DNA from 2 places in the Mesobacillus subterraneus genome. Region 2 is predicted to be linked to the other one. Evidence: predicted binding sites of a transcription regulator. Region 2 holds the regulator's gene; the other holds the start of a gene.
What was found. Region 2 encodes Rex, which represses fermentation and respiration genes when NADH is low (regulators of the CRP and FNR family bind a similar motif). Its sites were predicted from a motif close to TTGTGAAATATTTCACAA; they were not measured.

Region 1: a site for Rex is predicted at 1,383-1,400, ahead of LC048_RS18785 (YknW family membrane protein). Genes of this name have one in related genera too.

The regions. Positions count from the first base shown of each region.
Region 1 covers NZ_CP129019.1:3,604,091-3,612,289, forward strand. Annotated here, with positions in the region: gene LC048_RS18780 (efflux RND transporter periplasmic adaptor subunit) at 1-660, opposite strand, end outside; gene LC048_RS18785 (YknW family membrane protein) at 663-1,328, opposite strand; gene LC048_RS18790 (ABC transporter) at 1,529-1,768, opposite strand; partial or broken gene LC048_RS18795 (ABC transporter ATP-binding protein) at 1,944-3,678, shown strand; gene LC048_RS18800 (putative glycoside hydrolase) at 3,797-4,624, shown strand; gene LC048_RS18805 (hypothetical protein) at 4,676-4,801, shown strand; gene LC048_RS18810 (hypothetical protein) at 4,798-4,923, shown strand; gene LC048_RS18815 (DUF4956 domain-containing protein) at 5,136-5,813, opposite strand; gene LC048_RS18820 (polyphosphate polymerase domain-containing protein) at 5,931-6,524, opposite strand; gene LC048_RS18825 (CotH kinase family protein) at 6,539-8,029, opposite strand; gene LC048_RS18830 (hypothetical protein) at 8,093-8,199, opposite strand, start outside.
Region 2 covers NZ_CP129019.1:4,157,828-4,166,026, forward strand. Annotated here, with positions in the region: gene groL (chaperonin GroEL) at 1-737, opposite strand, end outside; gene groES (co-chaperone GroES) at 949-1,233, opposite strand; gene LC048_RS21620 (CPBP family intramembrane glutamic endopeptidase) at 1,616-2,347, shown strand; gene LC048_RS21625 (YdiK family protein) at 2,351-2,551, shown strand; gene LC048_RS21630 (redox-sensing transcriptional repressor Rex) at 2,576-3,241, opposite strand; gene moaC (cyclic pyranopterin monophosphate synthase MoaC) at 3,269-3,763, opposite strand; gene LC048_RS21640 (ABC-F family ATP-binding cassette domain-containing protein) at 3,936-5,864, shown strand; gene tsaD (tRNA (adenosine(37)-N6)-threonylcarbamoyltransferase complex transferase subunit TsaD) at 6,370-7,389, opposite strand; gene rimI (ribosomal protein S18-alanine N-acetyltransferase) at 7,389-7,838, opposite strand; partial or broken gene tsaB (tRNA (adenosine(37)-N6)-threonylcarbamoyltransferase complex dimerization subunit type 1 TsaB) at 7,852-8,199, opposite strand, start outside.

The DNA.
Region 1 (8,199 bases), 550 kb from region 2:
CCCGGAGGCTCCTTTAGCATCAAGATCCCCAATATGAATTACTGGCTTCACTGCCGCCGCAGGATCTGCTGGGCTTTCCTCATTCACCTGGAGGACCACGCCATCTATCGAGCTCTTAATCTCTAAGTCTTGCAGACGTGCTTCTGTATCCTTCTGCTGGAGCAGCACCTGTCTGAGGTCGATGTTTGCAAGCCTTTTTTCAGCCTCGAACTGGTCGATTTCCGCTTCAGTCTGTTCTTTAGCAGCTTTTTTTCCAATTTGCTTGCTGAGCTCAGATTCCTTTTCCCGTACGTCTTTTATCTTTTTATCCAGCTGATTGATTCGCAAGTAGCCTGATTCTGCCTGAAGTTTTACTCGCTCCAGTTCCAGCTTCAAAGCGCTGTGATCATACTTTGCCAACACATCACCTTTTTTGACCGTTTCGCCTTCTTTAACCAAAATCTCAGCCAGCTTGCCTTTCTCAGGTGAAGCGTAAACCTTCTGTTCTTCTTCGAGTACGACAGTTCCCGGAATCATGATTTCATCGGCGATTTCTTCCTTCGACGGATTTTGCACCTTCACTTCCGGTCCCTTTGCAAAGGCTTGCCTGTAAATGCTCACCCCTGCCATCAGCAGCACCAGGCCGGCTACGCCAATGGCAATCCAAATTTTCTTATTCATGATTAGACACCCATTGTGTTAGAGAACATGGCCCCAATAATGGCGAAGCCGATACCAATCAGGAAGAAGACAATGGCAATGCCCCATGCCCATCCTTTTGACAAACCCGCAACACGTTGAAGCCCGATCGCTGTCAAAATCGACTGCCAGATGGAAAATACCTCGATCGATCCAAGAACACCCGCCTGGTCACTATTCAGCAAGCCGGCAAGACTCGTAATGAAGATTTCAGGATTACCGCCAATCGCCGCCCTAAGGAGCATATTCAGCAACAGGCCGGCAGCACCGATGATCATGATATGTGTATTCATTGAAAATAATTGCTTGAATGTTACATCAGAACCACTGATTTTTGTAAAAATCATATAAATCGCACTTGATATCAGCACTACGAACACTGGTGTCAGGATTCCTGTAATTGCAACCGTAATCTTTGAAAAAGCCAGTACCATGGCGGCTTCTTCCTCACTCATTCCATCAAGCCCAAGGTAAGAGGCATCCATTGACAATGTCATCAGATACATGCCAATGGCATACAGAATACTCACTAAAATCAGCGGAATCCAGATCTTCGGGTTCTTCCTAATCCGATCAAATTGCTCTCCCGGACTCCAGAACATCCCTATTAAACTCGGTTTCTCGATTTTGCTTTTCAATTCTTGCTCCATTACATACACTCCCATTCTTTTTAAGCCTTTCGACTTACCTTTTACGAGACTGGCATGTAAAAAGTTTCAAAATTAACCAATTTTATAATTTGTTGGGAGTATTACCTTGAAAAAGACCTTCTCGTGCAAGGAGAAAGCCAAACGAAAAAAACAGCCTCAAATAAGAATTAGAGACTGTTTCTTCAATATTATTCAATCTTTTAGCACCGGCCGCCAAAACAACAACGCCATAACCTTCGTATGATGCAGTAGGCAAACAGGATGACGACGATTAGACCAATTACTCCTATAATTGTACCTATAGTAGCAGCCAATGGGCCAAGGAATGCCAGGACCCCAGCGACTAATCCAAAAGTAGACAACAGAATCAACCCTACCCCCACCAGGACACCAAGGAACAATTCGAACACACTGCACGCAGCATGAACACCGTTACTCATATGCTTCACCTCCAAACTATTGTTCAATTCCATCATATGCATGTACCAGAATGCTTGTTTATTTTTAAAGGTAAAAGAGGCGATTATCTTATCAATTTATGTCTTACCCCCATATTTTCATCTATACTGAAAGTGGTTTATGATGGAATTAACTAGAATGAACAGGAGAATTGTAATGCAGAAACAGCAAACAAGTTTAAAGCCTTTCCTCAATTTAATTTTATCGACAAATATTCCGAAGGCGGCCCTGTTCACCGGTATGGCTGCCAGTCTCATCACTACTCTGGCTGGCCTGGTGGTTCCGCTTCTGACGAAAAATCTGGTCGACGGATTTTCGGTTGAGGCAATCAGCGTTCCGCTCATCATCGCGATTGGCGCTGCCTTCATTATTCAGGCATTGATTAGCGGAATTTCCATCTATCTGCTCAGCTATGTTGGGCAAAAGGTCGTCGCGAGGCTGCGCGAAAAGATGTGGTCCAAGCTGATCCGCATGCCTGTCCGTTACTTTGACAAGCAGTCCAGCGGCGAAACGGTCAGCCGGATTGTTAATGATACGAGTATAGTCAAGGAACTGATCACGAATTATTTTCCCAATTTCGCCACCGGGATCATCTCCATCATTGGTGCTGTCGTGATTTTACTCGTGATGGATTGGAAAATGACCTTGCTCATGCTCATTTCCGTGCCACTGACGCTCGCCATCATGATCCCTCTCGGCAGGAAAATGGCAAAAGTCGCACGCGGGCTGCAGGATGAGACAGCAGTTTTCACCGGACATATCACCCAGACTCTCGGTGAAATCCGCTTAATGAAAGCCTCTACGGCTGAAAAGATTGAAGAAGACAATGGCTATGGCGGGATTGATAAGCTGTTCAACTTTGGGTTGAAGGAAGCGCGGATCTTCGCGTTGATTGGTCCGATCATGCAGCTGATGATCATGGTCGTCATCGTCATCATCATTGCCTACGGCGGTATGCGCGTAGTAAATGGGACAATGTCGACAGGTGCACTCATCGCCTTCCTGCTTTACTTGTTCCAGATCATCATGCCGATCACTTCGTTCGCGATGTTCTTTACCCAGCTGCAAAAAGCGAAGGGCGCGACAGAACGCATTATCGAGATACTCGATCAGCAACTTGAAGAAGGCCAGGAAGGCATCGAAACAGACATTAGCAACCTGCCGATCACCATCGATAATGTCAGCTTTGCCTATAGTGAGGAAGAACCCGTCATTGAGGACGTTTCGCTGGATGCGCAGCCTGGACAGATGGTTGCTTTCGTCGGACCAAGCGGCGGCGGCAAAACGACCATGTTTGGGCTTATCGAACGTTTTTACGAACCGACTATAGGAGAAATCCGGATTGGTGACACGCCGATTCGAGAATTATCGCTAAACTCATGGCGCAACCAAATCGGCTATGTTTCCCAGGAAAGTGCGATGATGGCCGGCACCATCCGTGAAAACCTATATTATGGGCTGGACAACAGAGACAGAATTCCCGATGAGCGCCTGTGGGAGGTCGCAAAAATGGCCTATGCCGACCAATTCATCGCAGATTTCCCAAAAGGACTTGATACAGAAGTCGGCGAACGTGGCGTCAAATTATCTGGGGGGACAACGGCAACGGATTGCAATCGCTCGTGCCTTCCTCCGCGATCCGAAAATCCTGATGATGGACGAAGCCACCGCCAGCCTCGACAGCCAATCAGAAGGCATCGTCCAGCAAGCATTGACCCGCCTGATGGATGGCCGGACGACATTCGTCATTGCACACAGGCTCTCCACCATCGTTAATGCAGATAAGATAGTTTTTATCGAAAAAGGAAGAGTGACCGGAATCGGCACCCATCGGGAATTAATCCAAACACATGATTTATATAGAGAGTTTGCACAGCAGCAGCTGGCATAAAAGTCCATTCTATAGAGGAAATTCCTTCCCCATGATTCCGGTCATTTTTTTTAAAATAAAAATGAAGGGACCTTTAATAATGGTATACTAGCAAAGGTTAGAGTGGAGGATTTTGGAGATGAAAAAAATGCTGACAATAACTTTGCTGATTGTGTTGCCATTATTGACTGCCTTCACCTGGTTTCAGTTTTTTGGCAACAAGGAACGTTTATTAAAAATAAGCGATTATAAAATCTTTTATGGATCGCCCACAGAAAATATATTGGAAGAGATGCGCAAGTTCGATATGGTGATAATCGAAACACATGAATACACCTCTGAACAAATTAAAACCATACAACAGGACGGGACAATTGTTCTGGGCTATTTAAGTGTCATGGAGCTGGAGACGTGGAATGAAGGCTTAGTGAAAAAAGTAGAAGAATCCGACTACCTGTTCGTGGATAAAAAGAAAAAGTATATACAAGAGTGGGACACCTATCTTATGGATCTATCAAGCAAGCACTATCAAGAGCTGCTTTTGACAGATGCCAGAAATCATATCCTGAGTAAAGATGTGGATGGGATTTTCATTGATACTGCAGGTGACATTGATGATTATTTTTATAAGGATGAACAAACGAAACAAAAACTCAGGGATGGTTATCTCCAATTGCTTACGGCCCTTAAACAGCAGGATCCGGAAATCTTGATTCTACAGAACTGGGGCTTCGATACCTACAAGACAACAACCAAAAATCTAGTGAATGGGATCATGTGGGAAAACTTTGATATTTCCCGATTGGAGAACAGCGAATGGGGTCAAAATTGGATTGAATTTTTCAAAAAAGAACAGAAGCTTGCTGTCTTCACAGTCGCACCCGATGAAAAAAGCAGACAATACAGCAAGAAACAAGGATTCATTCCATATCAGAACAATTCAAGTATATATAATGAATGGGAATAAGAATAGCGCAAGCGCCTTGGTCAGCCCCGACAAGCGCTGGAGGGCCGACCGGTGAAGTCGTTCTTTGACTTCATTGGGCGGACCGAAGCGTCTCGAGGGGCTAGGCGCTGGAGCTGGACAGAGAATAGCGCATTCGCCTTGGTCAGCCCCGACAAGCGCTGGAGGGCCGACCGGTGAAGTCGTTCTTTGACTTCATTGGGCGGACCGAAGCGTCTCGAGGGGCTAGGCGCTGGAGCTGGACAGAGAATAGCGCAAGCGCCTTGGTCAGCCCCGACAAGCGCTGGAGGGCCGACCGGTGAAGTCGTTCTTTGACTTCATTGGGCGGACCGAAGCGTCTCGAGGGGCTAGGCGCTGGAGCTGGACAGAGAATAGCGCATTCGCCTTGGTCAGCCCAAGCAGGAGCTGAAAAAGCAAATTCGTTAAGAATTCTCTGTACAATAGTGAAAAGCCCTTGCTCCTTATCGGTGCAAGGGCTTTTCCACTTATTTCTTGCCGTCTTTCCAAATTACCGTTAACTCACATAATCCCCTTTATATTGGACAAGCGATACATCCTCTACCCCTTCGATACTGGATAGTCTGTTAACAAAAGAGGTGTTATCAACCTTCAGGATTACTTCCATTGTCAGTTCAGTCACATCGTGGCGGATGATCTTCGACTTGAGCACTGCATCGATTTTCGCGGTTTCCTTCTTCACTCCCTCATGGCTATCGTTATGGTAGCGGATGATGAGCAGATAGGCGAAATGGTTATACTTTTTCTTTGTCATGAGCAAAACGACAGCCGCCACAAACAGGGAGCCAATGATCGCCACCGAAAAGATTCCTGCTCCTGCTGCGATACCGACAGAAATGGCCCAAAACATGAACACGATATCCCTGGGATCTTTTACTGCGGTCCTGAAGCGGACAATACTCAGAGCACCTACCATCCCTAAGGACAGGACGATATTCGTACTGATTGTCATGATGACAATGCTAGTAATCAAGGTCATCAGTACAAGGCTGATATTATAACTATCACTATAGACAACGCCTCGGTATGTCTTTTTATAAATATAATAAATGAACATCCCCATAGCAAAAGAAATCAGTAATCCGATAAGGATGTTCAAGAATGGAAGCTGTTGAAAGGCCTCCACATTCAAAAAACTCTTTTTTACGATATCGTTAAAGTTGGTCTGTTCCATTTTCTTCCCCACTCACTCTTTAAATTGCTTGATCCGTTCTTCGCGGCACAGGACATACTTGGATATCGCCTGTCTCTCATAGCTGCCAAGCTGGAGGACAGACTGAAGTGATTCTGGCTAAAAATGCCTGTATTTCACTTCCATTATGATCACTCCGTCCTGTAATACCTCTCTGCCAACTGCGTGCTCATCGAACAGATCGTGCGTATTCCATACCGAATTCAGCTGTTTGTCAAAAGTGATCCGGATATCATGGAAAGGGTCGACATAGGCTTCCCTTATATAATCAACAATAACTGCAGGCCTCATCAACTGCGACCTGCTTAACAGGTAGAAATCCTTTGCAGAGGGATCCTCCATTTCGCCTAAAATTGAAAAGTTACCGCTGAGCAGCTGATGATAGATATCCATATTAATAGAGGCTGTCGTTTTTTCGACGATATCACCAAACCTGCTTTTCTTTTCAAGATTGATCGTTCCTGTATTTTCATTATAGATACGGATTCTGAACTTTTTTCGATTCTTTATCCCATTGACTTTATCATATATGTCTGTACCTTCTGCATTATCAAAGTATAAGCTGGTAATCCGGTATCCTTCTTCTGAAACATGATGACGGTCCGCTTTAAGTAGCAGCGCCAGCCGTTTCCTTAATATCAGGTAATCGGTGTAGCTGATATAATACTTAAGTTCATGCCTTAGTTTCCTCATTCTACTCTCCGCCTTTACTCGACTCGAAATGCTTGTACGCCATGATAAATATTGCCGTCATCATCTTCATAGGCATCAAAGGCCTTCTGAGAGTTGCCTTTTGAGTCATAGGCAATGACCTTCCAATAATAGATACCTGCTGGCAGCGTCTCTGTCGAGAAAGAAGCCGCGCGTAATTGTTCCTTTTTAACCAATGGATTTTGAAAATCAGGATTATTGCTGATTTCCACTGTGTAGGAAAGATCGTCCATTTGCAGGTCATAAGAATGTTCCCACGTAAGGGTAATCCCGCCAGCGCTGACATTGGCAGCATTCAGGAAGAATGGCATCGGATTTTCCAAAGAATCCAAATAGTCCTGATATTCACGAGTTGGAACTGCTGCCAGCGCATCGAAAGCTTTCGAGAAACTTTCAGCTTTCATAGGCAGGAAATTGACATCCGGCTGCCTTTGAATAAAAGGCTCAACAATCTTACGATAAGTGGTCAAATACTCCTTCGTGTTTTCTTCGTTTATGATCTTGGATAATTCCTCCATTTTGGCAGAAAGGGACTCAACATTCCGCTGATCCTTCAGGAAACGATTATGAAGACTGACTCCCCAAAAAAGGCCAATCCCATCCTCCCAATCAGGAAATTCAATGGAAGACTCTTCATCTTCCCATCCCCAAGCTGCATCATAATCCCATGGGATAAAATACCATTTATTATCATTCAATGGGCTGTATAAATAAAAATTCTGTGAAACAACATCTGTATTGTCCATCAGCAAGTTGACAGCAAGCCATGTTTCATAATTATCCCTGTCAAAATGCTTGTCAATCACATCATTGATCGGCATTTTGTAATCATTAACATCTTCAAGCATTTCAATCAGTTTCTGGTGATCTTCGCTGCCGTGAATTTCCAGCCTTTGTTCAAATAACTTCTTATCATAACCCTCGTTGTCAGCCATCTTGATTTCATCTGGGTACCGGAAGAATTCAAAGTTCTCTGCTTTGTAAAGCTGGCCATTTGGGTCAAGTCCGCGCGCAGCTAAGTATCGCTCATTTCCTTGTTCAATATGAGTATATAATCCATAATCCTTGAATTCTGATAAGGCATTTCCTTCTGTTTCATCCTTGACATATAAATGAACAAATGTCGTTCTGAAGCTGGCTATGTCAGGGATGTTTTTAAACATGTCAAAAGAAAGTTTATTCCGCACCCTCGTCATATCATAACTGTGTTTATTCAGATTCAGCGTCCGCTGACCTTTCCAAAGACCCGCCGAATCCTTCAGCTTTATTTTGTAGGATTTCTGCGGAGCAACCCTATTAGAACGTCCTCTGATCGACATGGTGGCATTTGTCTGAGCTGTTGACAGCCCCGGTGCTTCTTCTTTCTTTCCATTCAACGAGAAGACGACATCCAGGGAAGGACTGTCTGTGTTGCTGCTGTTTAAATCATACCAATGATTCAACTCATAAAAGCTGTCATTATTATCCTTTGGAATCGTAATGTACATGTCAACGACTTCTAGTGACTCCTCCTGATAAATCCGTTTGTCCTCAATTAATCCGCTTTGGGCCTATTTTTTCCTCTCATTCAGTGCGGGGTCAGCCTTCTCTTCATAAGGATCTGCCTGCTGGCACCCTGGCAAAAGAGCAAATAGGATCAGCAGTGATGTCAGCAGAA
Region 2 (8,199 bases):
AATAATGGCTTGCCTTGCTGTACAACCTGCTCAAGAACAGGAAGGATTTCCTGGATGCTGCCGATTTTCTTGTCAGTGATCAAGATATATGGGTTTTCAAGAACTGCTTCCATCTTGTCAGAATCAGTTACCATGTAAGGAGATGCATATCCGCGGTCGAACTGCATACCTTCAACAACGTCCAATTCTGTAGTGAAGCCTTTAGATTCTTCGATTGTGATAACGCCGTCGTTGCCAACGCGCTCCATCGCTTCAGCAATTAATTGGCCAACTTCTTCGTCAGCAGCAGAAATCGCAGCAACTTGTGCGATAGAAGCTTTGCCTTCGATTGGCTTAGAGATAGCCTTCAGCTCTTCAACAGCTGTAATAACAGCCTTCTCCATACCTTTGCGGATGCCCATTGGGTTAGCGCCGGCAGTTACGTTCTTAAGACCTTCACGAATCATCGCTTGAGCAAGAACTGTTGCAGTAGTTGTACCGTCACCAGCAACGTCGTTCGTCTTGCTCGCTACTTCAGCAACAAGCTTAGCACCCATGTTTTCGAATGCATCTTCAAGCTCGATTTCTTTTGCGATTGTTACGCCATCGTTCGTGATAAGCGGTGAACCGAATTTCTTCTCAAGAACCACGTTGCGTCCCTTTGGTCCAAGAGTTACTTTTACTGCATTTGCAAGAGAGTCAACCCCGCGAAGCATCGCGCGGCGTGCTTCTTCACTGAACTTAATTTCTTTTGCCATTGTAGAAAGACCTCCTCAGAATTTTTAATTTATATGTTATCCCACTACACTTTTGTTAGTGTCTAGCTCGAGCGCCTAGTCCCTCGAGTCGCTTGTCTAGCTGCGGCTCCTAACTCCTCGAGTTGCTTCGGTCCAGCCAATGAAGTCAAAGAACGACTTCACTGTCAGGACCTCCAGCGCTTGTCGGATTTGGGCAGTCGCCTGCGCTTTTCTATTCCACTACTGCTAGAATGTCGTTTTCACGTAGGATCAGGTACTCAGTTCCCTGGTACTTCACTTCTGTGCCTGCGTATTTTGAGAAGATAATGCGGTTACCGACTTCAACTTCAAGAGCAATGCGCTCACCGTTTTCAAGTACACGGCCAGTTCCAACAGCTACGACTTTACCTTCTTGAGGTTTTTCTTTCGCTGTGTCGGGTAAAACGATACCGCTTGCAGTTTTTTCTTCAGACTCAACAAGCTCGATAATAATGCGATCTCCTAGTGGCTTGATCAAGTGAAACAACCTCCTCAAATTATATGTAGAATTTTTTATTAGCACTCTCCTCGATAGAGTGCTAACACAATTTATATAATAATGAATCTCAATTTTTTTTGCAAGTGTGAAGCCTAACTTTTTTTATAAAATTCAGCAGTTAAATCTAACCTCTTTCCCTTCGACAGCAAGTCCTATATTTCGTGCTTTGGAAGTATGCCTGGCAAAAAAAGGACACCTTAAAGAGTATGCCAGTTCAAAGGAATTTTAACCAAAACATTCAAATGACACCCTGATATTTGAACTTTCCTGATGATTACTAGTAAAATGGATAGATAACATTCTTTATTAAAGATTTTATGGCATACACATAAACCGATCCGAATAGAAGGAGATTATCCTATTGAAAAAGGAATACTGGTACGTCATTATTGCCTATATTGCCATGCAGCTTTCTAGCTTGATTGGCATCCCGATTGTTGCCATTATCGGAGCTGCAATGGGAAAAAGCCTTGAGGAAATGGAGACACTCTCAATTCCATACTGGCTCGTAATCAGCTTTTCACTGACACTTGTGATCGTGCTTCTGCTTCTAAGGAAAGAACGCAAGACAGAGGCTGACCTACGTGATGCTTCATCTCCGGCAAGTTCTGCTGCCTGGGCTTTCGCAGGTGTATTCCTTGCTCTGTTCGCACAATCAATAGCTGCCAACATCGAAAATATGCTTGGCATCGAAATGGGCTCGGAGAATACACAGGAAATCATTAAACTGATTGAAATGTTCCCAGTCATCATTTTGGTCAGCTCAATTATCGGCCCAATATTAGAGGAAATCGTCTTTCGTAAAATCATATTTGGCAGTCTGCATAAGAAAATGAATTTCTTTTTCTCCGCGCTGATCAGCTCTGTCATTTTTGCGCTTGCGCATATGGAGCCGGAGCATGTGATCCTGTACTCAGCGATGGGCTTCACCTTTGCTTTCCTTTATGTCAAAACGAAACGGATCATCGTGCCGATAATCGCCCACGTTACTATGAATACAATGGTTGTCCTGCTTCAATCTGTATTTAGGGAAGACATTGAGAGAATGATAAAAGAAGCAGAGAAAATTCAAAGCTTTATTGGGGGATTTTAAGTTATGAAGCAATCGCCTTTATTCTCAGGCATTGTCTACATCTTGTTAGGCAGCTTGTTTACCTATTTTGCCATCCAGAATGTAACCGAGACAGGCTGGGGATTCTTTAGCTATTTACTTGTTGCCCTAGCCACGTTCGATTTTGGATCAGGCATTAGAATGATCATGTTCCATTTCAAACTGAAGAATGTACAGAAAAAATAGCTCCTTCAGCAAGGAGCTATTTTTTTATTCCACTGATTCAGTTGTTTCCGTATCTGTTGGATAATGTTTTAAGAAATAAATCAATGACTGCAATTCAACCGCCAAATCAATGTGATGGATTCTGATGGAAGGCGGCACATTCAGCCTTGCCGGCGTGAAGTTCAGAATTCCCTTGATATTCGCCTGCACCAATCGGTCTGTTATCGGCTGTGCTACCGCTGAAGGAACAGTCAAGATAGCCACCTGGATTCCTTCCTCGACGACAACCCTGTCAAGATCATCCATGTGATACACTGCCACGTCGCCGATCTTCGTGTTAACCTTACCAGGATCCACATCAAAAGCAATCTCAATTTTAGTATTATTGTTTTTTGAAAAATTATAATTCAAAAATGCTGTTCCCAGATTACCGACACCAATCAAGGCAACCTTCGTCAGTTCATCCTGATCCAATGTCTTACGGAAAAAGGAAAGCAGGTAATTCACATTGTAGCCGTATCCCTTTTTACCTAAAGCTCCAAAGTAGGAAAAATCTCTTCGGATTGTTGCTGAATCCACTTTTACCGCTTCACTTAGCTCCGCGGATGATACCCTTTGCTTTCCTGAAGAATGCAAGTTCAATAAGAACCGGTAATACAGTGGCAAACGTTTTGCGGTTGCCTGCGGAATCTTCATAGCATCATTCGTCATTCTCCATCCTCCACCCTGTCCGTATTTCTATCTCAACTTTTCTTCTCTCTTGAAATCACCGTTTTTACCGCCGGTTTTTTCGACCAGATACGTCTTGCCAATCACCATGCCTTTATCAACGGCCTTGCACATATCATAAACAGTCAGCGCACATGCTGAAGCTGCTGTTAACGCTTCCATTTCTACACCTGTATTCCCTTTTGTTTTTACAGCTGCGGCGATATTTAAGATATAGTCATTACCATTTTGCTCCCAATCGAATGAAAGGTCAATCCCTGTCAAAGGAATAGGGTGGCACATTGGGATGATTTCAGATGTCTTTTTTGCTGCCATGATGCCCGCTACCTGCGCGACAGCCAGTACATCCCCTTTTTTCATCTTATTTTCAGTGATTCTACTATATATATCTTCGTTCACGGTTATGCTTGAATGGGCGACTGCTGTGCGGACCGTCTCTGGTTTTTCACTGACATCGACCATTTTCGCTCTGCCCTCTTCATTAAAGTGAGTAAATTCTGCCATATGTAAGCTCCTTTCTATCAAATGATACACTATTTTGTCAAACTTGTGTGTGAACTTTGTTTCAGTATTCACAATACTCAGGGTTACACTATCCCCCTATCGCAGTTCACACATATTGCCGTGCCTATATTATTGAGTTACACTATCTCTAAGGCAATAGAGGTGAAAAATAATGATTTTATTACAGGTTAATCAGCTATCAAAATATTTTGCTGCTGATCTTATTTTATCGAATATAAAGTTTGAAATACAGACCAACGACCGTGTCGCGCTTGTTGGAAGGAATGGCGCAGGAAAATCAACCCTGCTGAAGATCATCGCCGGGTATGAAGCTCATGATGGCGGTGAAATCATCCGTCCTAAAGGGACAATGATTGGCTATCTCGCTCAGAATACCGGACTTGAATCCGAAAAAAGCATCTGGGATGAAATGCTGGCTGTTTTTGACCATCTGCACAGCATGGAAAAAGACTTACGCAGATTGGAAGAAAAAATGTCGGATCCTGACATTCTCTCCAACCAGACAGAATACGACAGGGTTTTGAAAGATTATGACTTGCTTCAGGTTCAGTTCAAGGAAAAAGGCGGCTACCAGTATGAAGCCGATATTCGTTCCGTCCTGCACGGTCTGAACTTCCATTCTTTTGATTATTCCACAAAAATATCCACTTTAAGCGGTGGACAGAAAACTAGACTCGCATTGGCGAAGCTTTTGTTGACCCGTCCGGATATTTTGATTCTAGATGAACCGACGAACCACCTGGATATTGACACGCTGTCCTGGCTTGAGCAGTATTTGCAGGGCTATAACGGAGCCATTCTGATCGTTTCACACGATCGCTACTTCCTTGATAAGGTTGTGAACCAGGTTTATGAAATCTCTCGTCACCAGCTGACGAAGTTTCCTGGCAATTACAGCTCGTATTTAGAACAGAAAGCCGCGAATTACGAACGTGATCTGAAACTTTTTGAGAAACAGCAGGATGAGATCAACAAGCTTCAGGATTTTATCCAGAGGAACCTGGCCAGGGCATCTACAACCAAGCGTGCTCAGAGCCGCCGGAAACAGCTTGAAAAAATAGACCGCATGGACAGGCCCAAGGGCGATGAAAAATCCGCCTCATTCAGCTTTCAAATCGAACGCCAGAGCGGTAATGATGTTCTCAAAGCCGATACACTTGCTGTCGGGTATCAGAATGATATCGTATCAGAAAATATCACGTTCAATCTTTCACGTGGAGACAGCACGGCACTGGTTGGACCGAATGGCGTTGGTAAATCAACTTTATTAAAAACAATTGTTGAGAAACTGCCTTCGATTACAGGGAATATTCAATACGGTTCCAATGTATCGATTGGCTACTATGATCAGGAACAGGCAGAGCTTAGCTCGAACAAAAAGGTGTTGAATGAACTCTGGGATGAATACCCATTGAAGTCCGAAAAAGAGATACGTACAGTCCTGGGGAACTTCTTATTCTCAGGAGACGATGTCCTAAAAATCGTTTCCACCCTGAGCGGTGGCGAAAAAGCGCGCTTGGCACTTGCCAAGCTGATGCTGCAATATTCAAATTTCCTTATTTTGGATGAGCCAACAAACCACCTCGACCTTGATAGCAAAGAAGTCCTTGAGAATGCACTTATTGATTATCCAGGTACCATCCTGTTCGTCTCACATGACCGCTATTTTATCAACAGGATTGCGACAAAGGTCCTTGAGCTAGACCGTGGTGGCTCAACTGAATACCTTGGCGATTACGATTATTACGTAGAGAAAAAGCTTGAGCAGGAAGAGCTGAAAGCACTGGCCGAGCAGGCCGCCAAAGCTTCAGGAAGTGCTGTGGACAACTCAAAGCAAGACAAGACCTCCTACCAACAGGACAAAGAAGCCAAAAAACTCGAACGCCAGCGCAAACGCCGCATGGAAGAAGTGGAAGCAAGAATTGAACAGCTAGAGTTGGAAGTCGCTGAATATGAAGAATTGCTTTGTGATCCTGAAATCTTCCAGGATCACGAAAAAGCTGGAGAAATCAATAGCAAAATTGAAGCCACAAAAGAGACACTCGATGAATTGATGGAAGAGTGGACAGAGCTGGCTTAGTATTTAGAAAAAACCGGGCATGGTTGTGTCCGGTTTTTTGTACAGAAAATCCATTCTAGACCTAAGCTTAATTTAGTCTCATATAAAATTGGAAAAAAACAAATGAAATTTCCAATTCGCTATAAAAATGTGATTTTCGCTATATTATTTTCGTTTTCGCTATAAAAATTAGATTTTCACTATATTATCAAGAATTTCGCTATAAAAATTAGATTTTCGCTATAAAAGTGATTTTAATTGTTTAAATTGTTGTCTACATTCAACTTCTCTTTTGTAAAATGGCATTGAAAATCATTTTTTATATTAAATTCTTTAATTTTCCTCCAAATAATCCACAAAAAAGTCCCGATTTAAAAACCGGGACTTTTTGTTCACATAGTTATTCATATAGTAAAGATTGATTTATAGCTTATCCAGAGAGTTTTCCACATTATACACAATTGTGTAGGTAAAACACCCACATATCCACAGAAGAGTCTGACAACATTTTTTTTCATTTACGACTTTAGTTGTGGATAGTTATCTCTAGACCTGGATTTCCATTCAAAGTTAAATCGGCGCGTTGGCCTTTTTCATAAAAAACACTTCCTGCAGCTGCAATCATCGCAGCATTATCTGTGCATAAAGACAATGGTGGAATAACAATTTCCACATCTGAATCAGCAAAATCTGTGGATAATTTCTCCCTCAAACCTCTATTCGCCGCAACTCCTCCAGCAAGCAGAACCTGTTTTACTCCATATTCCTTCACAGCTTTTTGAGTTTTAGTGACAAGTACATCTATAACGCTTGCCTGGAAACTGGCTGCTAGTTCTTCAGGAGCAATTTCTTCACCCTTTTGCCTTGCGTTATGCACAACATTGATCACAGCCGATTTCAGCCCGCTAAAGCTAAAATCATAAGAGCCTTCCTCTAGCCATGCACGGGGGAGGTCAATTGTCGCCTTTCCTTCATGAGCAAGTCTGTCGATATGCGGCCCACCCGGATATGGAAGATGCAATGTCCTTGCAACCTTATCATAGGCTTCACCTGCTGCGTCATCCCTTGTCTCGCCAATAACCTCGAAATGACCGTGCTCCTTCATATATACGAGCTCCGTGTGCCCGCCAGAAACTACAAGTGACAGCAGCGGGAAGTTCATCTCCGTTACAAGCCGGTTCGCATAAATATGGCCGGCAATATGATGTACACCAATCAGTGGAATGCCATTCGCAAACGCCAGCGCTTTGGCTGCGTTTACCCCGATTAATAATGCACCCACCAGGCCTGGTCCTTTCGTTACCGCAATGGCATCCAGGTCTTTAATATCCACATTTGCCTGTGCTAATGCTTCTTCTAATACAAGCGTAATCTGTTCAACATGATGCCTTGATGCAATCTCTGGAACTACGCCGCCGAATCGCTTATGACTCTCAATCTGAGAGGCGACGACATTCGCAAGGATTTCCCGTCCATTTTTCACAATCGCTATAGCCGTCTCATCACAGCTCGTCTCTATTCCCATTATTAATTGATCTTTTGTCATTATAAATTCACCCACATTACTAAAGCGTCTTCCATATTGTCTGTATAATACTGTTTTCTAATAGCCCCTTCTTCAAATCCAAACTTGCGATAAAGTTTTTGGGCCCTTCCATTGCTAACCCTGACTTCAAGCGTCACTCTTAATACGCCGAACTCACGAGCCAGTTCCATTACCTTGCCCATAAGCGCCCCACCCAGCTTCAATCCTCTGTATTCCGGAAGCACGGCAATATTTGTAATATGTGCCTCATCAATGATGATCCACACTCCACAGTAGCCGACTACCTTCTGGTCCACTTCTACTATTAGATACTGTGCAAACTGATTCTTCGTCAATTCATTGAAAAATGCTTCCCTGCTCCATGGAATGGTAAAGGAATTAACCTCTACTTCCATCACTTGATCCAGATCATCAACCGTCATATTGCGGATCGTTATCGTTTTATTCATCTTCTCTTCCCACTCAACTTTTAGTCTTTTGTGCTTTCAGCCAATTAGCCTCTGCTTCTGCCAGGCGGATATAATTAGGAACGAATGTATGCAGGTCAACAGCCTCTTTATCCCGTCCCAATAATGCAAGCTCTGCAGGTCTAGGATTCTGTTCTGTGATAGCTGCAAAAATTGCCTTGTCGCCAAGCTCCTCCTTGATGACCTCTTCATGGAGTATCAAATCATTGCTCGTGAACAAAATTCTGCTGTTCTTTTCATTTAAGGCTTTTACCCAATCAGCTGACATGACAAGCTGGTCTTCTTTCACAATATGTAAGTTTTGATTCACAAACTTATATAAACCTGTATAAATTTGTCCTCT